3 regions of the Vreelandella sp. GE22 genome follow, and region 2 is predicted to be linked to each of the others. Evidence: predicted binding sites of a transcription regulator. Region 2 holds the regulator's gene; each other region holds the start of a gene.
The links. Region 2 encodes sigma-54, which starts transcription at its own class of promoters, with help from an activator protein. Its sites were predicted from a motif close to TGGCACNNNNNTTGCTNT; they were not measured.

Region 1 (6,375 bases), 270 kb from region 2:
GGTACCTCGCCCATGACGGTCACACTAATGCTCAGCGCACCGGCGGTGAAATCGCCACCCACCAGCGCCGTTTGATGCTGGTCGCAAAGCGCGTGAAAGCCCTGCGCGTAGGCCTGGTACCAGCGGGTAGCATCAAAGGCGTCGCGAAAGGCATTTTGGGGCTGACTAAGCGCCATCATGCACCAGCGCGACCTGGCGCCCATGGCGGCCAGGTCGCTCAAGGCCACCGCTAACGCGCGGTGACCGATAGCCTCGGCCGGGGCATCGGCGGGGAAGTGAACGTCAACGATCGATGTGTCGACGCTCACCGCCAGCTGACAGCCCGGCTGGGGCGTTAGCAAGGTAGCATCGTCACCACAGCCCAGCTCCACACCGCTGTTATCAGCCAGCGCGGGTGCGGGTTTTAAAAACCGTTCAATGAGTTCGAATTCGCCAAACACATGGGGCCCCTTGACGCGATTCAAGCGAACTCGCCTTAAAGCCGGCGAGCGCTTACCTCGGCACTGCGTAAGCGATTGGCCAGCTTATCGAGAATGCCGTTAACGTATTTGTGGCCGTCGGTGGCGCCAAAGGACTTGGCAAGCTCGACGCCTTCATTGATCGCCACGCGATAAGGCACTTCCGGGCGTTTGGCAAGCTCATAGGCACCCAGGCGCAGAATGGCCAGCTCCACCGCATCCAGATCTTCCAGGCGGCGATCCAGCAGCGGGGAAATTTCGCGATCGAGCTCGGTTTTGTGACGCACGGTTTCGTGCAACAGCGTGTGAAACAGCGCCTTGTCGGCGATCTGCATCACCATGACCCAGTTTTCGTGGTCTTCCAGGTCGTCGTCGGCGAGCTGGCTACGAAACTCGGTCTCCACGGTGGAGGCCGACTTGCCGGTCATTTCCCACTGGTAAAGCGCCTGCACGGTCAGTTCTCGGGCGGCGCGGCGCGCCTGCTGGGCAGCGCTTGGCTGACGCTCGCTCATGAACTCTCTCCAAGAGGGAGCGCGCGCAGCAGCGACACCATTTCCATGGCGGCCATGGCCGCTTCGGTGCCTTTATTACCCGCCTTGGTGCCGGCGCGCTCGATCGCCTGCTCGATGGACTCCACGGTCAGCACGCCATTGGCGATGGGCGTATCGAACTCGAGCTGAAGATGGTTGATGGCCGTGTTGCAGCCGCCCGCCACGTACTCAAAGTGCGGCGTACCGCCACGAATCACCGCGCCCAGCGCAATCACCGCCTCGGGCTTGATGGTTTTGAGTACCCGCTTGACCGCCAGAGGAAGCTCCCAGGCGCCGGGCACGTGCACGATATGGATATTGTCAGCGTCGACGCCGTGGCGCGTCAGACTGTCCACGGCGCCTTCGACCAGGCTATCGACCACGTGGTGGTTGAAACGCCCTACGACGATCACGTAGCGGCCGTCGACATCGACAAAACTGCCTTCAACTTGCGAAAGGGATTGCATCTATTTAATCCTACTTAATCATCTATCAAGACGTGGGTTCAGTGCCGCTTTCGGGTCCTACGAGCTCGACGACTTCGAGATCGAACCCGGAAAGCGCTGAAAATTTCCACGGCGAACTGAGAAGGCGCATCTTGCCTACGCCCAGATGGCGCAGAATCTGCGAGCCGGTGCCGATGGTCATGTAATTACCGGAGCCGTCGGAGTCGCTGGTGCGCGGTGGCTGTACGCGGCCCAAAAACAGCTCCAACTGATCCTTGAGATCCTGGGCCGGATACCCTTCGTCGATCAGTACCAGCACGCCCGCCTCGGCCGTGGCGATCTCATCGAGCGCCCGATGCGCGTGCCAACGATAGGACGACGCCTGGGTCAGCCCCAGCACGTCGCGCAGTGTATCGGCCAGGTGAACGCGCACCGTGGTGATTTCTTCCGGGGCGGGTCGCCCTTTGACCAGCGCCAGGTGGTGGCTGCCCTGCAGGCGGTCGCGAAACACGTGCAGCGTCAGCTCGCCGTGAGTGGTCGATACCGGCGTGGCTTCGATTAGATCGACGGTTTGCTCGTTGACCATGCGGTAGTGAATCAGATCGGCGATGGTGCCCATCTTGATACCGTGGGTGTTGGCGAACGCCTCGAGTTCGGGGCGGCGCGCCATGCTGCCATCGTCGTTCATGATCTCACAGATCACCCCGCTCGGGTCACACCCGGCAAGTGCCGCCAAATCGCAGGCCGCCTCGGTGTGCCCGGCGCGGCGCAGCACCCCGCCCGGCTCCGCCATCAACGGGAAGACGTGTCCGGGCTGGACGATATCCGCCGCTTTCGCGTTGGGGGCCGCCGCGGCCTGTACGGTGCGCGCGCGATCCGCAGCCGAAATACCGGTCGTCACGCCTTCGCGGGCCTCGATGGAGAGGGTGAACTTGGTGCCGAAACCGGAGCCGTTTTTACCCACCATCAAGGGCAGGTCCAGCCGCTCGCAGCGCTCGCGCGTCATGGGCATACAGATCAGCCCGCAGGCGTGGCGCGCCATGAAGTTGATATGCTCGGGCTGAACTTTTTCAGCCGCCATAATGATATCGCCTTCGTTTTCGCGATCCTCATCATCCATGAGGATCACCATTTTGCCCTGACGGATATCTTCGACCAGATCGGCAATCGGGGACAGCCCCTCTGAACAGGCGTGCACCATGGAATCTCCCAAACAGTAGCCGCACTATGTGCGATTTTGCGCGCAAGGGTACCTTGGCTGACCCGCGCGCGCCAGGTTTAAGCGCGTTTGCCACAAGCGCCAACCCTTGGTCAGCGCCTCTCAACGTGCGCGCGATTTAGTCGGCGTTACCGCAGGTCTCGAGATCGCGGGGTTTGGCAATAATGCGCCAATCCTCCCCTACCGCCCGGATATCCTGAATATCCAGGCGCTTTTGATGCGCCATTTCGGTAAGCCCGGGCAGCGCGAAAAGCGGCCGTGCTTCGCCCCCCAAAAGCGTGGGCGCGACAAAAAGCTGCAGCTCGTCGACCAGGTGCGCATCGAGCAGTGCCCCGGCCAGGGTCGCGCCGGTTTCTACCAGCACTTCGTTGACGTCGTACTCGCAGGCCAAATAGCTCAGCATATCGGAAAGCGACACCCTGCCCGCCGCGAAAGCGGGCATTACGTGAATGTGCGCGCCTGCCTCTTCCAGTTTACGGCGTTTCTCTTCGCTGTGCTGCTCGGTGGTGACCACCAGGGTCTGGCCGGGCTCTTGCAGGCAGGCCGCCGCCAGCGGCAGGCGCAGCGTCGAGTCCATGATCACACGAAGCGGCTGGCGGGCGGCGACTATCTCGCCGTTAACGAGGCCGAGCTGCTCGGCGCGCAGGGTCAGGCGCGCATCATCCAAAATGATCGACTCGACGCCGCTCAAAATGGCGCTCGAGCGCGCGCGTAGGCGCTGTACCTGGCGGCGCGCCTCGGGTCCGGTAATCCACTGGGACTCACCCGAGCCCATGGCGGTGCGCCCATCCAGACTCATGGCCATTTTCAAGCGCACGAATGGCAACCCGCGCTGCATACGCGAGATAAACCCCGGATTGAGCGCCTGGGCATCTGAGGCCAAAAGCCCGGTCTCGACCTTGATACCCGCCTTTTCCAAGCGCTCGACCCCTTGGCCGCTGACCTGCGGGTTGGGGTCGACCATGGCGATTACCACCCGGGCTACCTGGGCGCTCACCAAGGCATCGGCGCAGGGGCCCGTGCGGCCTACGTGAGAGCAAGGTTCCAGCGTAACGTAGGCGGTCGCCCCGCGGGCACTATCACCGGCGGCATCAAGGGCATGCACTTCCGCGTGGGGCTCGCCTGCTCGCTCGTGAAAGCCTTCGCCTACCACGCGCCCTTCGCCCTCGGCGCCCGCGTCATCGTAGCGAACGATCACACAGCCCACTCGCGGGTTGGGGTCAGTGGTATAAAGGCCCTTTTTGGCAAGCGTAAGAGCTCTTGCCATATAGACGTGGTCGCGGGGGGAAAAGGCTGTGCTCATCAGGACTCTCCGCCAGGCTTTACCGCTTCATTATCAGCGCCTGCCGGTGTAGCACTCGAGGCCTCTTTAGGGCTTTGCGCCAGCCGGTCGATCTCGGCGCGAAACTCGTCCAGATCCTGAAACTTGCGATACACCGAAGCAAAGCGGATGTACGCGACCTGGTCGAGCCCGCTCAGCGCTTTCATGACCGCCTCGCCAATATCCCAGGCGTTCACTTCTCGCTCGCCCTGAGCACGCAATTGCTGGCGAATGCGCTCGACCGCCGCTTCGATGGCTTCGGCGCTGACCGGGCGCTTTTCCAGTGCGCGCAGCATGCCGGCGCGTAGCTTGGCCTCGTTGAAACTTTCACGGGAGCCATCGGATTTTACCACCCGCGGCATAATGAGCTCCGCGGTTTCGTAGGTGGTAAAGCGCTCCTGGCAGCTGGCGCACTGGCGCCGCCGCCGCACCTGGTCGCCGTCTGCCACCAGGCGCGAGTCGGTGACTCGAGTATCATTAGCACCACAAAAAGGGCAATGCATGGCCGTCAACCTATGGTTAGAGCAGTAATCACGTTGTGCCGCCTGCGCGCGTTTTCAAAAAAGCCCCGCTATCGATCACAATACGTTTAAGAGTAGGCCTTTAAAAAAGGACTTTTTAAAGGCCTACTGAACAGCCATAAAAGGACCTGTTCAAGATGCGTGGGCCGCCTCACCCTTTTCTATCGACGCGGCCATAACCTAGCATTGTAACGATTTGGCACACAAGCTGCAGCGTTTGTTACAGCTATCACAAGAGGACGCGCCATGACGCCTTTCGAGCAAACGCTTCACCGCTATTTGACCCACCTTTATGGCCACCGCGCGGGCGAGGTCGTCCGGCGAATCAACCAGCACCTGGCGTACTACGCCGACGCCCGAGCAAGGGGCGAAAGCCAGGACGGCACGCCGGTTGCCCGGGTGAGCGACGCACCCCCCGACGCACCACTTTGGAGCGAAAAGGATCAGTGGGTGATCAGCTATGGCGACTCGATCACCGCTGAGGATCAGCCTTCCCTTACCGTACTCAGCGATTTTTTACGCAACCGCTTGGGCGACTGCGTTAGCGGCGTGCACGTACTGCCCTTCTTTCCCTGGAGCAGCGACGACGGCTTTTCGGTCATTCACTACCGGGAAGTCAATCCCGAGCTTGGCGATTGGTCGCATATCCGCGAGATTGCCCAGCACTTCGACCTCATGGGCGATTTGGTACTCAACCACGTCTCCCGGGAGTCGCTCTGGTTCGTCGACTACCTGACCGGGAGCCTACCCGGGCGCGATTTCTTTATCGAGGCCGACCCGCAGACGGATGTCTCCCAAGTGACCCGGCCACGCAGTAGCCCGCTGTTGGTGCCCGTGGCCACCCGGCGCGGCACGCGCCACCTGTGGGCGACCTTTTCCGACGACCAGATCGATCTGAACTTCGAAAACCCGGATGTCCTGCTCGAATTCGTGGGCATTCTGCTTTTCTATCTACTGCAGGGTATTCGCATCATCCGCCTCGACGCCGTGGCGTTTTTATGGAAACGCCTGGGCACGAACTGCATCCATCTGCCCGAAACCCATACCGTGGTGCGCCTTTTGCGCGCGATCGTCGACGAGGTGGCCCCGGGGACGCTGTTGATCACCGAAACCAACGTGCCCCACGCGGAGAACATCAGTTACTTCGGCCTAGAGCGGCTACTGCCGGAGGCAGCAGAGCCCGTCAAAACCGCGGACGAGGCACACATGGTGTATCAGTTCGCCCTGCCGCCACTTTTGTTGCACACCCTTACCCGGGGTGAAACCTCGACCCTACAGGCCTGGCTTGCAAGCCTGCCCACGCTTCCGGACAACTGCACCTACTTGAACTTTACCGCGAGCCATGACGGCATCGGCGTGCGCCCGCTGGAGGGCCTGCTACCCGATCACGAGCGCGACGCGCTGCTTGAATTGATGCACCGCTTCGGCGGTTTTGTCAGCATGCGCAGCAACCCCGACGGCAGCGACACGGCTTACGAGATCAACATCACCTGGTTCGAGGCAATGCGCGGCACCCGCCGCGGACCGGACCCCTGGCAGATCGCACGGTTTTTGTGTAGCCAGGCGATCATGCTCACGCTTCAGGGGATTCCCGCGCTTTACATTCACACCCTGACCGGCTCGCTCAACGACGTCGAGGGCGTAGAGCGAAGCGGACGGCTGCGCTCGATCAACCGTCACCACTGGGCGCTCGATGAGCTGGAGCTTTTGCTGGAAAGCCCGACGACGCCGACCCATGATATATTCTTTGCGCTACGCGAATTTTTGAAGCAGCGCCGATCAGAGCCATGCTTTCATCCGGGCGCCGCCCAGCGCGTTATCGCGACAAGCGACAACGTACTGGCCATCGAGCGCGGCCCGCTTCAAGAAGGTAGAACCTT
Region 2 (6,375 bases):
GACGCTACAGCCCGCGCAATAGGAGAATGACCGTGTCGAGCACGCAATCTGGGGCGGTCAAAACGCTTCACGCCCGCCATCTCGCCAAAAGCTACAAGCGCCGCCGGGTGGTAAAAGACATCAACCTGGAGATCACCCAGGGCAGCGTGGTGGGCCTACTCGGGCCCAACGGGGCGGGCAAGACCACCTCGTTTTATATGATCGTGGGCCTGGTCAAGGCCGATGCCGGCACGGTAGGAATCGACGAGCGCGACCTGACCCGGGCACCGATGCACGAACGCGCCACCGCCGGCATCGGCTACCTCCCCCAGGAGGCATCGATTTTTCGCAAGCTGTCGGTGGCCGATAACATCATGGCGATTCTGGAAACGCGCAAGGAGCTGGACCGCCGCGCCCGGGAGGCGCGCCTGGAGCAATTGCTCGACGATTTCCACATCACCCATATCCGCGACAACCTGGGCATGAGTCTTTCCGGCGGCGAACGCCGCCGCGTGGAGATTGCCCGCTCGCTTGCCACCGACCCCGCGTTCATTTTGCTCGACGAACCCTTCGCCGGGGTCGACCCAATCTCGGTCGGCGAGATCAAGTCGATCATCCTGGCCCTCAAGGCACGCCACATCGGGGTGCTAATCACCGACCACAACGTGCGCGAGACGCTGGATATCTGCGATATCGCCTATATCGTGGGTGACGGCCACATCATTGCAAGCGGTGACTCAACCGCCATTTTGAATAACCAGAAGGTTCGTGAGGTCTATCTGGGCGCCGATTTCCGCCTCTAAACCATCGCCAATCCTAAAGTTCCGTGTAGTGGCATATTTATTGCACTTGCGCCGGACCCCAACTCGCACTAGGGTGGAGCTTTACGAGTAACGAGTGGTTCTTCAATGGTCATGAAAGCCTCTTTACAGCTGCGTGTCGGCACGCAGCTGACCATGACGCCTCAACTGCAGCAGGCCATTGCCCTGCTACAGCTTTCCACCCTCGATCTTCGCCAGGAAATCCAGCAGGCGCTCGACGCCAACCCGTTGCTGGAACAAGAGGACGAGTTTGGCGAAGAGAGCGTGACCGAGACCGCCGAAGCCGAATGGGAAGAGAGCATCCCCAGCGAACTCTCCATCGATAGCGAGTGGTCCGACACCTATCAGGACATGGCGGCCAGCGCCGGCAGTGAGGGGCCGGATTTCGAGCGCCAGGCAGCAGGCCAAAGCCTGCATGGCCACCTGCTTTGGCAGCTGGCCATGACCGACGCCAGTGAGCGCGAATACGCCATTGCCGAAAGCCTGATCGACGCGCTGGACCCCAACGGCTACCTCACCCAGCCTCTCAACGATATTCGCGAAGGGCTCAAGGCCCAGGGGCTCGAGGGTTTGAGTCAGCGCGAGGTAGAAAACACGCTGATGCGTATGCAGCAGTTCGAACCCACCGGCGTTTTCGCCCGCGACCTTCGCGAATGTCTGATGCTCCAACTCGCCACCCTGGCCGACGACACGCCGCTTCTGGTGCCCGCCAAGCGCCTGGTGCGCCAGTTTCTCGAAGCGCTCGGCAAGGACGACATGCGCCTTTTGAAGCGCCGCCTGGGGCTTGACGACGAGCAACTCGATGACGTCATCGGACTGATCAGAAGCCTGGACCCGCGCCCGGGCAGCGCATATGGCATCACCAACGATAGCTACATCACTCCGGATCTAGTGGTACGCCACGATAACGAAGGCTGGCACCTCGAGCTCAACCCCGAGGCGCTTCCGCGGCTGCGCGTCCAGCCTGATTACGCAAGCCTGATCAAGCGGGCGGACAAGAGCCAGGACAACCAGTTTTTAAAAGAGCACCTACAAGAGGCTCGCTGGCTGATCAAGAGCCTTTCGAGTCGCAACGATACGCTGTTACGCGTCGGTCGCGAGATCATCGCCCGCCAGCTTGGCTTTTTGGAGCGCGGCGAAGAGGCCATGAAACCCTTGATACTCGCCGATATCGCCGAGGCCGTGGAGATGCACGAGTCGACGATTTCACGGGTGACGACGCAAAAATACATTCACACCCCCCGCGGCGTATTCGAGCTCAAGTACTTCTTCTCGAGCCAGGTGAGCGGTCATGATGGCAACGACAGCCACTCCAGCACGGCGATCCGCGCCCGGTTGAAAAAACTGATTCAAGAAGAGACGCCGGGCAAGCCGCTCTCGGACAGCCGCCTGGTGTCACTATTGGAAGATGGCGGTATTAGCGTAGCGCGGCGCACGGTGGCAAAATACCGCGAGGCCATGGGGATTCCCTCCTCCAGCGAACGGCGGCGTTTGCGTTAAAAAGTGAAACTGGCCGCCGGGGCTTTGCAACGGTAGAAAAAGGGTTACAATCAAAGGACAGTCCTGGATTAGGAGTACGTCGATGCAAGTCAATATTACGGGCCATCACCTGGAACTGACCGACGCTCTGCGCGATTACGTTAATGAAAAACTCGAACGTATCGAGCGTCACTACGACAATATCACCACCGTTCATGTCACGCTTTCCATCGAGAAAGAGCGTCAGCAGGCCGCCTGCACCCTCCATGCGGCCGGCGCCGATTTGCACGCCGAAGCCCAGGACAACGACATGTACGCCGCCATTGACGCGCTGGCCGACAAAATCGACCGCCAACTCGTAAAACACAAGGAAAAAGCACAAGCTCGCGCCCAGGGCGCTGGCGTGCGTTAAATCGATGACCCTGGAAACCATACTCCCCCCGGAGCGCGTGCTGTTCGACGTCCCCGGGGGCAGCAAAAAGCGCGTGCTGGAGTTCTTCAGCACCTTCATCGCCCAAAATACGCCCAGCCTGGATAGCCAGGAAGTGTTCAGCCGTCTGATAGGCCGCGAGCGATTAGGCAGTACCGGCATTGGTAATGGGGTCGCGATTCCCCATGCCCGCAGCCCTCACTGCAGCGCCCCTATCGCCGGCTTTCTAAAGCTTGCCGAACCGGTGGATTTCGACGCCATCGACGGTGACCCGGTGGATTTGGTGTTTGTACTGCTGGTGCCGGAAGAGGCCGACGACACCCACCTTGCGCTGTTGGGTCAGGTTGCCACCATCATGAATGACGCCGCCACGCGCGCGCAGTTTCGCAAATGCGAGAGCCAGCGCGAGCTTTTGGAGATCGTCACCGCCAAAATTCGCGAGCAAACGGGCAGCTAAATAAAGGCCCTACCCACCCAGCCCTACAGACCGAAGAGAAACACTATGCAACTGGTGATTATCAGCGGCCGCTCCGGGTCGGGAAAGTCTATTGCGCTTCAGGCGCTGGAGGACCTGGGCTACTACGCCATCGACAACTTGCCGGCCATGCTGCTGGGTTCACTGGTCGATGAGCTAAGACAACAAGGCGAGCGCACGCACCTGGCGGTCAGTATCGACGCGCGCAACCTGCCCACCGCCCTGGAGCGCTTTCCGGCGCTGCTTCAGGACATCAAATCCGGCAGTACCCGCGTACAGGTGATTTATCTCACCACCGACGCCCGGATTTTGCTCGAGCGCTATTCGGCCACGCGCCGGCGCCACCCGCTGACCCGGGACAGCGGGATGACCCTGGAAGAAGCGATCGCCAAGGAGGAAGAGACGCTTTTTGGCATCCGCGAACTGGCGGATCTAATGATCGACACCTCGCGGCTGACGGTGCACGATTTGCGCGGACGGATCACCGACCAGCTGGGCCACCAGCGCCAGAGCCAGCTCACCCTGACGCTCGAGTCGTTTGGCTACAAGCGGGGAGTGCCGCTGGACGCGGATATCGTGTTCGATATCCGCTGTCTGCCCAACCCTTACTGGGACCCGACGCTTAGACACTTCACCGGGCGCGACGCCGAGATTGCCACCTTTTTAGAGGCCTATCCGGTCGTCGATGAGATGGGCATGGATATTCTCAACTGGCTGGAGAAGTGGCTTCCGGCCTACCAGAGCAGCCAGCGCAGCTACATGACCATCGCTATCGGCTGTACCGGCGGCCAGCACCGCTCGGTGTACATGGTCGAACAGCTGGCCAAAAAGATGCTCGATAAGCGCTCCAGCGTACAGCTTCGCCACCGCGAGCTGGGCATTCACTACAGCGTTGATGACGCCACCCCATCGTAATGCTGGGCGGCGGGAGCTTGCCGTGTCATCCCTTATGAACCACGCACATTCAACCAAGACACCGCTAGGCAAAAAGGAACCAGGGTGCCCGAAAGAATTCTTACATTGACCAACCAGCGCGGCCTTCACGCCCGCGCCGCCACCAAGCTTGTCACCTGCGCGCAGCGGTTCGAGTCTCGGGTATACGTCTATAAGCAGACCCAGAAGGCCGACGCCGCCAACATCATGTCGCTTTTAATGCTGGCCGCGCCCTGCGGTACGGCGCTGACCGTCGAAGCCGTGGGCCAGGACGCCGAACAGACCCTGGAAGCGATTCAAGCACTGTTCGACGCCCGCTTCGACGAAGATACCTGACAACGGGCCATAAGCGGCAGCGTCCCCATCCACCTGTCGAGCAAAATATGCAGCTAATCCAAACCGGCAAATACTCCCGGGTCCACTTTGACCCCGAGCACGACCAGTTCATCAAGACCTTCCAACCCAAGACCTTCGACCGGCTGCGCTACCTGCTGCGCATTCGCCCCTACCCCGGGCTCAACTTCGCGCTGATTGCCTCGCGCCTGGACGCGCTGGGCATTGCCACGCCAACGATCACCGAGGCCCGCCCCTACCGGTTGGCCACCCAAAATATCCACGGCGTGGCGCTAAAGGAGCTGATCCTGGACTCGCCAGACCTGCAGGCGCAATATTTGGATGCCCTGGTGGCGTTCGATCAAAACGGCATTCACTGTCGCGGCCTACATACCGGCAACTTTTTGGTACGCGACGGGCGCATGGTCGCCATCGACCTCGATGCCTACAAGGCGCCGCGCTGGTGGCGCTACTCGCGCCGTGAGTACCTGAACTGCCTGAGCCGTTCACTCACCGGCGACGAAGCCTTCTTGTTCACCCGTCTGCTCGAGCGGTTGGGGCTGGACGCGAACTACCGCCGTATACGCTGAGCGCTCTTTTTAGCGCCTACTTTTTAGCGTTTAAAAAAGCCTGCCCAATAAAAAGCCCGCCGTTTTGAACGGCGGGCTTTTGCTTTAGCAAGTGGCGTGTATCGGGATCAGCTACCGGCCACGGTCATGGCATCGACCAGCCAGCTGCCCGTATGGATGCTGCCCCGGGTGTCCAGGTCGTCGCCCAACCCACTCAGCCCGCTAAACATGGTCTTGAGGTTGCCCGCGATGGTGAACTCCTCCACCGGATACTGAATTTTGCCGTTTTCTACCCAGAACCCCGCCGCGCCGCGCGAGTAGTCGCCGGTAACGCCATTCACGCCCTGGCCCATCAACTCGGTGACAAGCACCCCACGCCCCATGCGCTCGAGAAGTGCGTCCAGACTTTCCAACGGCGCTTCGAGACGAATATTACGCGCCCCGCCCGCGTTGCCGGTGGTGCTCATGCCAAGGCGCCGCGCGCTGTAGGAGGAGAGCATGTAGCTTGCGATGCGCCCGTTTTCGATGAACCGGTTGTGGCGAGTCTGCACGCCTTCGCCGTCGAAGGGCGAGCTCGCCATGGCCCCCACTTCCAGCGGGCGCTCCTCGAGGCTGAACCACTTTGGGAAAAGCGGCTCGCCAAGCTTGTCGCATAGAAACGAGGCTTCGCGATAAAGCGCGCCGCCGGCCAGTGCCCCCATCAGGTGGCCCACCAGCCCGCTTGCCTGGGAGGGGTCGAAAAGGACCGGAAAGGTGCCGGTCGGCGGACGCTTGGCGCCGAGCCTGCGCAGGGTACGCCTGGCCGCCTCACGGCCTACGCTTTCCGGGTCTCGAAGCGCGCGCGGGTCCCGGGCGCTGGTGTAGTCGTAGTCGCGCTGCATGCCCTGCTCGTCCTGGGCGATCAGCATGCAGGAAAGCGAGTGGCTGCTGCCTTTTTGGGTCCCCATGAAGCCGTGGCTGTTGGCGTAGACCCGCACGCCCTCGCCGCTTGAAAGCGACGCGCCTTCGGACTGATGAATACCCGCCACGTCGCGCCCGGCTTGCTCGCAGGCAAGCGCCAGTTCGGTGGCGCGCTCGGTGTCTAGCGCCCAGGGGTGGTGAACGTCGAGATCCGGAAACTCGGTGGCCATTAGCGAGGCGTCGGCGAGCCCCGCCGCCGGGTCTTCGCCGGTGTATTGGGCAATTGCCAGCGCCTTCTCGACCGCCGCTTTGATCGACGCCGAGCTTGCGTCACTCGACGAAGCACTGCCCTTGCGTTTGCCCACGTAAAGCGTGACCGCAATTCCCTGATCCCGGGAAAGCTCGACGGTTTCGACCTCGCCCAGGCGGACGCTCACGCCAAGCCCCTGGTCGACG
Region 3 (6,375 bases), 280 kb from region 2:
ACGGCTTTGCCAGTATCGACCCTGCACTCGCGTTACTCTTGCCCGAGCGGGGCGAGCGCACGCCTTTCGAGGAGCTTTACGCCGAGGAGAGCAGTAACGAAACGGAGGCTGCCCTACAAGCGAGTCAGAGCCCGGAGGATGTCCTCGAGATTGCCACGGCAGGTGTCGCGGCACCAATAGAGCCCGAGTTTCAATTAGCCTGATAAACGCGTTACCTTTTGTATCCGGCCTCCGCCCAATGGCGGGGGCTTTTTTATGCTGGTCTTCAAACACTCGTGGATAAGCTTGAAATCAGGTGTGCTACTATCACCGGCTTTGCTTTGTGCTGGAAGGGCTGGATGGGCGATATTCGATCTTTATCTTTAATGGTCACGGTCACGGTGTTTTTAATGGGCGTGCTTACCCTGGTGTCACCATCGGGTTACTCGCTTGGCCCTGGGGTGCTGCTGTTGTTAAGCGCAAGCCTGCTCTTCAACGGCTCTCGGATCGAACTTTCCCACCGTGATAACGCCGTGATCGCCGCGCTTTTAGCCTATGGTTTGGTGGTGGGGGGTATGTCCGCACTCGAGCTGGGTGCGCCCGGCTTTGACCGCCCCTTGCGCTTTTTGTTAGCGGTACCCGTGCTGCTGCTATTGCTGCGCAGCCCACCTGGCCGTACCGCGCTCTGGGTGGGGTTGGCACTGGGCGCGATAGGGGCCGGCAGTTGGGCCATTTGGCAAAAGCTCGTTGAAAACGTCGACCGGGCTGGCGGGTTTTTGCATGTTATCCAGTTTGGCAATCTGAGCATGCTCATGGGTATGCTGTGCCTGGCCGGGCTTGGCTGGGCGGCGGTACAACGCAAGCGCCCCTTTTGGGTGGCGCTACTGCTGGCAGGCGCACTTCTGGGCATGTTGGGGTCGCTGCTTTCGGGTAGCCGCGGCGGGTGGATTGGCCTGCCCTTTATTGGCTTTGTACTTTATCGGGGCTATGGGCGCGCAGCGGCGCGCCGTTGGAAACTGGCTGCACTTGGCGGTGCCGCCTTGTTAGCGCTGGCCATGTACGCTATCCCACAAACCGGCGTACAAAACCGCGTACAGGCCGGTATTAACGATGTGGCGCAGTACATCTCCGGCGGCGAGCGTGATACCTCTTTAGGTTTGCGCTTTGAGATGTGGCGCGGCGCCAGCATGCTCATTGCCGAGCGGCCACTGTTTGGCTGGGGGGAGAAGGGGTACGTCGAGGCGATGGCGGCATTGGGCGAGCGCGGCGTGATTACGATGGGGGCCAGCGCGTTCGATCACGCCCATAACGACTTTATCGACGCCGCCGCCAAACGCGGGGCGGTGGGACTTTTGGTTCTGCTGGCGCTTTACATCATTCCGCTTAAAATGTTCGCCTCCGGGCTCAACCATCCGAATTTAGAGGTACGCTCGCTGGCCGTGGCCGGCACGCTGCTGCCGGTAGCGTATATCGATTTCGGCCTTTCCCAAACATTTTTAGCGCACAACAGCGGCGCCATGTTTTACGCTTTTTGGCTAGCGCTTTGGTGGGGGAGTTTTAGCGCTTACCAAAAGCGTGCCGCCCGTCAAGCACGGCCGTAAGCGCAAGGTGCGCTAATGGCCGTGCCATTAGCGTTACCAGCCGCCTTGACCCTCGAGCAGGCTGAGCACGTTGTTGTTGATCGGCAGTTTGAAATCGGCGCTGCCCAGTACCATGGCGTCGCCTGCCCGCACCACACGGGTACTCACGTAGATAAAATCCTGCCCTTGGGCGTAGGTGCCCATCAAGATCGAGCGCGCGTTGTTCTGCGCGCTTAGCCGCTGAACCTGGCGGGAAAGAATCAGCTCGCCGACGCTCTCTTCGATGAACATGCTGTCGCGCATTTTGACTTCGCGCACCTGCATACCCTGCTGGGCAAGGGCCGAGGCCATGATTTCCGAGCTGATCCGCCCAAAGGTCGACGACTGAGTCAGATTATCGATGCTGACGAAAGTAGCCGCGATCATCGGGCTATACCGGGTCAAGTCCGGATTGTTGGCGATCATGGTCATCGCGGCCTCGTGGGCCAGGTCGGACAGATCCGGTGGCGGCGGGGGCGGGTTGGCATGTCGCTGGTTGATGCCCGCGCAGCCGCTCAGTAACAGCACGCTCAGGACAAAAAGCGCCCGGCGCCAAGGGGGACGGCGCGTAATGAAGGCAAACGGTGAAGAAATCATTGCGTGCATGGCCTTACCAGGTGTTGGTGAGTGGGATAGAGGGCTCGACAGGGGTATGGTATACCCGGCGCGGCGCGTATTGGTGGCGATCACCCTTATTGATGTAGTAGATATTCGAAGAGGAGTACAGGATGCGCTCGCCATCGACGATCTGCGTCGTGACAATGATCTCTTCGTTGCCGGTGTGCGTCCAGCTGCCGCTGGTGATATCCGCCGCGACCCCCGCCGGAATCAGCCCCAGCGCCGGTTCGCTCCAACGGTTGATCGGAATCGTAGCCACGGCGATGCCCGCCGTTAGTGCGGTGAACGCGCCGACCGGCGGGCGGATAAAGCCGCGATCGCGATGCTCGACGACCTCGACATCAATAACGACCTCAGCGCTATTATCGGTGGGGTTCATCGTCACGTTGGCGCCTCGGGTGACCAGCTCGCTGGTCAAAAAGGTGCGGAAACCGCGGCCAAACTCGCCACCGCTGTAAGCTACATAGCCGTCCGGCTCCGGGTTTTGAATGTGTAGGTCGCGAAACCGTACGCGCTCGCGCTGAAGGATCTGGCCCGCTTCATGGCGTGCGAGTATTTCCCAATGGTGAGCGGCCTGCATGCGCTGTTGCTCGGAATAGGGATAGGTCGTCGCAATCGGCGCTTGCGAGGTATTGGCGTAAAAGCAGCCGCTCAGGGTAAGACTCAACAGTCCCACGCCAAGCGCGCCTCCCAAACGCGTTGTTCCAGCTAAAAGGCGGGTATACACCGGCTAGTTCCTTCTCTTCACAAAAGGTGTTTTTGATAGACTTGTCGACCACGTCTATATTCCATCGGCCAACGGGTAGAAAACTTGAATGAGTAGAGACACCTATGCTTGAAGACCACCGCGGAGGTCCGCGCCATGACTCGTTGCTGTCCGCGTACCCGTCGGACGATGGCAACAGCGGCTGGATGATCAGCTATATCGACATCATGACGCTGCTCGTCGCGCTTTTTGTGATCATTATCGCCGCAGCGAATGTAAGCCCTGGCTGGTCAAACGACGATCCGCTGGATTTATCGACCAGCGACGCGCCGGACACTCAGCAGCCCGAGCTTCGCGTGCCATTGCCGGAAACGCTAGAGCGTACCCCCGCCCCGGCGGCGAGGGGGCTAAGTCCCGCCGCCATTAGCGCCTCGCTTGGCGTGGTGGGGCCGTTACCTCGCAGGCCTATAGCGTCGCCGGCGGAAGTGCCGGTAGAAGCCCTTACACCCCCTGCGCTTTTGGCCCGCCAAGCGCCTGGCGCTCAAGTCGATGCGCTGGATATTGACGAGCCTGCGCCGGTTTTTGAGTGGCTGCTTCCCACGCCGCTCTTTACCGCCCAGGCCACGGCACGCCAGGGCAACGATACGCGTCTAACGGGCAACTCGGCCCTGGCCGACTACATGGTGATTCTAACCGATCAGCCACCGGTAAACGCGATTGCCTTGAGCGAAGAGGCCATCGAAGGAGCGGTGAGCGCCGCCGAAGGCTTAAACGAGCGCGTCGCCGACTCGCTTTATCTGCCAAGTTTAGAGGGGGTCGAAGTAGCGCGTGTCGCCGAAGGGATTAGCCTGCGCGTGCAGGATCAGCTGCTGTTTCCCTCGGCCACCTCGGATCTCACCGAAAGCGGCGCTTCTCTGGTGGATAGCCTACTGGCGACCATTCAGCGTTTTGATGGCGAGGTATGGGTCGAGGGCCACTCGGATAGCCAATCGATCAATACGCCGGAGTTTTCCTCCAACTGGGCGCTTTCCAGCGCCAGGGCCATCGCCATTGTCGAAGCGCTTGAGGCAGCCGGCGTAGAGGCCTCGCGGTTGCGAGCGGTGGGGCTCGCTGCGACGCGCCCGCTCGAGGACAACACTACGGCGGATGGACGCGCGAGAAACCGCCGGGTCGAGGTCGTCATCCACGTGGAGTAATTTACCGGCAAAAAAAGACCCGCCGGGGGAGGGCGGGTCACTAAGGGCTTGGCTCGGTGTATTCTGCTGGCGTCAGGTGAGGGGTGTACAAGGCCGCCAGCAGGTACAATTCGAGTATAGACATTTTGGCGTTTCTGCCAAGCATTTTTGAAAGTTTTTTTATACTTTGTTAAAGCCTTGTTCAAGTTTCCCTGTTTTTCAGTGATAACCCACAGGCAAAGAGTCAGAATGCAGGGTTTAATTTGCATCAATGTGGTGCAAAGTGTCTGCCCCGTTCTGGTGCTCGGAACTTTCGATCGCAGCGCTCGTTTTTTATCTTTTTGAAAGTAAAGAAAATACGCTGTGTGGCACGTAATCTGCTTGGTGGCTGATTCACACCGCCGCTCGTCAAGATCGGGTGGCCTAAAAACATGAGCAGGTACGCCATGCCGGAACACGTCCCATCACAACGATCGGCCCAAGCGCCTGGTAGCAGAGCGCTGGACCCCGCCTTCGAACCGCGATTGCTGGTAACGGACCTGGACGGCTCTTTGCTGGACCATGACAGCTACGATTTTTCTCCGGCCAGGGCGTCGCTCATCCGGCTAGGCGAGCTGGGGGTGCCCGTTATCCCCGTGACCAGTAAGACCCGCGCCGAGCTGATTCCGCTGCGCGAGGCCCTTAAGCTCACTTCCACCCCCTTTGTCGCTGAAAACGGCGCGGTGATCGGCCTGCCGCCGGGCTGGTGCCATCCAAGCCTGGACCGTCCGGGCGACGCCAGGGACGGCATCGTCATCAAGCATACCGGGGTGGATGCCCGCTTCATTCGCGCGCGACTAAACGTATGGCGTGAGCGCTTGGGCGTGCGCTTTACCCGTATGGGCGAGATGTCCGTTGAGCGGCTCATCGAACTGACCGGGCTGGACGAGACGCGCGCCAACGCCGCACGCCAGCGCGAAGGCAGCGAGCCGCTAATCTGGGAGGATGATGACAAGGCGTTGGAGGGCTTTCGTCAAGCGCTTGAAAGCGATGGCCTGGCGCTGACCCAGGGCGGGCGTTTTCATCATGTAATGGGCGCGGCCTCGGACAAAGGCAGTGCCGTGAACTGGCTGATCAAGCGCTTTAGCGCCCTGCGCGGGCGGGCACCGCTCAGCCTGGGTCTTGGCGATGGGCCCAACGATATCGAAATGCTCGAGGCCGTGAACCAGGCGGTGGTCATCAAGGGGCGTCATCGCTTGACCGTGGCCCCCGCTAACCCGCTTTTATATCGCACCAGCGCAGAGGGCCCCGAGGGCTGGGTCGAGGGCCTCATGTACTGGTGGGGCCAGGCAGACGAACGCTTGGCCGTGGCCGAAGACGACGCCACGACGGAATAAATTGAGTCTTGGGGCCTTTTAAGGTCAACACCGGACGATACGCCAGAGAGGGCACACTATGAGCGATTTTCATCAAAACGGTTTAGTGACGGACTTTCACAACTTGACGCGGCGTCCCGTCGAGGATCTCGAGAAAGACCTGGCTGGCTTTGCCGAGCGCCGCCCCATGGGGCTCATCCTGCCGTCGCTTTTTTCCGAGCTCGAGGGGCCGGCGCTGTCGGCGATCATCGACGAGCTCAAACACGTTCCCTACCTTGGCGAAATCGTGATCGGACTCGACCGGGCCGACCGCGAACAGTTCTTGTACGCCCGGGAGTTTTTCTCCCGTCTGCCGCAGCATACGCGCATCCTTTGGAACGACGGACCGCGCCTGCGCGCGCTAGACAGCGAACTCGAAGAGCACGGTCTGGGGGCGCTGGAGCCGGGTAAAGGGCGCAACGTGTGGTACTGCGCGGGCTATATGCTCGCCTCGAACCGCTCGACGGTAGTGGGGCTTCACGACTGCGATATTTTGACCTACGACCGTGGGCTGCTGGCGCGCTTGATGTACCCGGTGGCGCATCCGCGCTTCAACTACAGTTTCTGTAAGGGCTACTACCCGCGTATTGCCGAAGGCAAACTCAACGGCCGCGTCTCTCGGCTAATGGTTACACCGCTTCTGCGCGCTCTTAAAACCGTCTGCGGGCCGCTGCCGTATCTGGATTATCTGGACAGCTTTCGCTACCCGCTCTCCGGCGAGTTCGCCATGCGCCGTGACGTGCTGGAAGGCATTCGTATTCCGGCGGATTGGGGGCTCGAGATAGGCGTGCTCTCGGAGCTTCAGCGCAACTATTCGATGCGCCAGATCTGCCAGGTGGACATCGCCGATGCCTACGACCATAAACACCAACCCGTCAGCGAAG

Region 1: a site for sigma-54 is predicted at 4,693-4,710, ahead of ACWHRL_RS11395 (sugar phosphorylase). Genes of this name have one in related genera too.
Region 3: a site for sigma-54 is predicted at 4,464-4,481, ahead of ACWHRL_RS11420 (HAD-IIB family hydrolase). Genes of this name have one in related genera too.

What each region holds. Positions count from the first base shown of each region.
Region 1 covers NZ_OZ309110.1:2,400,373-2,406,747, forward strand. The annotation lists gene thiL (thiamine-phosphate kinase) at 1-440, opposite strand, end outside; gene nusB (transcription antitermination factor NusB) at 476-970, opposite strand; gene ribH (6,7-dimethyl-8-ribityllumazine synthase) at 967-1,455, opposite strand; gene ribBA (bifunctional 3,4-dihydroxy-2-butanone-4-phosphate synthase/GTP cyclohydrolase II) at 1,481-2,635, opposite strand; gene ribD (bifunctional diaminohydroxyphosphoribosylaminopyrimidine deaminase/5-amino-6-(5-phosphoribosylamino)uracil reductase RibD) at 2,772-3,956, opposite strand; gene nrdR (transcriptional regulator NrdR) at 3,956-4,477, opposite strand; gene ACWHRL_RS11395 (sugar phosphorylase) at 4,742-6,375, shown strand, end outside.
Region 2 covers NZ_OZ309110.1:2,128,548-2,134,922, forward strand. The annotation lists gene lptA (lipopolysaccharide transport periplasmic protein LptA) at 1-22, shown strand, start outside; gene lptB (LPS export ABC transporter ATP-binding protein) at 33-782, shown strand; gene ACWHRL_RS10210 (RNA polymerase factor sigma-54) at 888-2,300, shown strand; gene hpf (ribosome hibernation-promoting factor, HPF/YfiA family) at 2,383-2,691, shown strand; gene ACWHRL_RS10220 (PTS sugar transporter subunit IIA) at 2,696-3,166, shown strand; gene rapZ (RNase adapter RapZ) at 3,212-4,099, shown strand; gene ACWHRL_RS10230 (HPr family phosphocarrier protein) at 4,184-4,453, shown strand; gene ACWHRL_RS10235 (hypothetical protein) at 4,501-5,040, shown strand; gene pmbA (metalloprotease PmbA) at 5,148-6,375, opposite strand, start outside.
Region 3 covers NZ_OZ309110.1:2,411,844-2,418,218, reverse strand. The annotation lists gene ACWHRL_RS11445 (M14 family zinc carboxypeptidase) at 1-203, shown strand, start outside; gene ACWHRL_RS11440 (O-antigen ligase family protein) at 339-1,580, shown strand; gene ACWHRL_RS11435 (FlgO family outer membrane protein) at 1,614-2,204, opposite strand; gene ACWHRL_RS11430 (hypothetical protein) at 2,209-2,943, opposite strand; gene ACWHRL_RS11425 (OmpA family protein) at 3,048-4,118, shown strand; gene ACWHRL_RS11420 (HAD-IIB family hydrolase) at 4,544-5,473, shown strand; gene ACWHRL_RS11415 (glycosyl transferase) at 5,532-6,375, shown strand, end outside.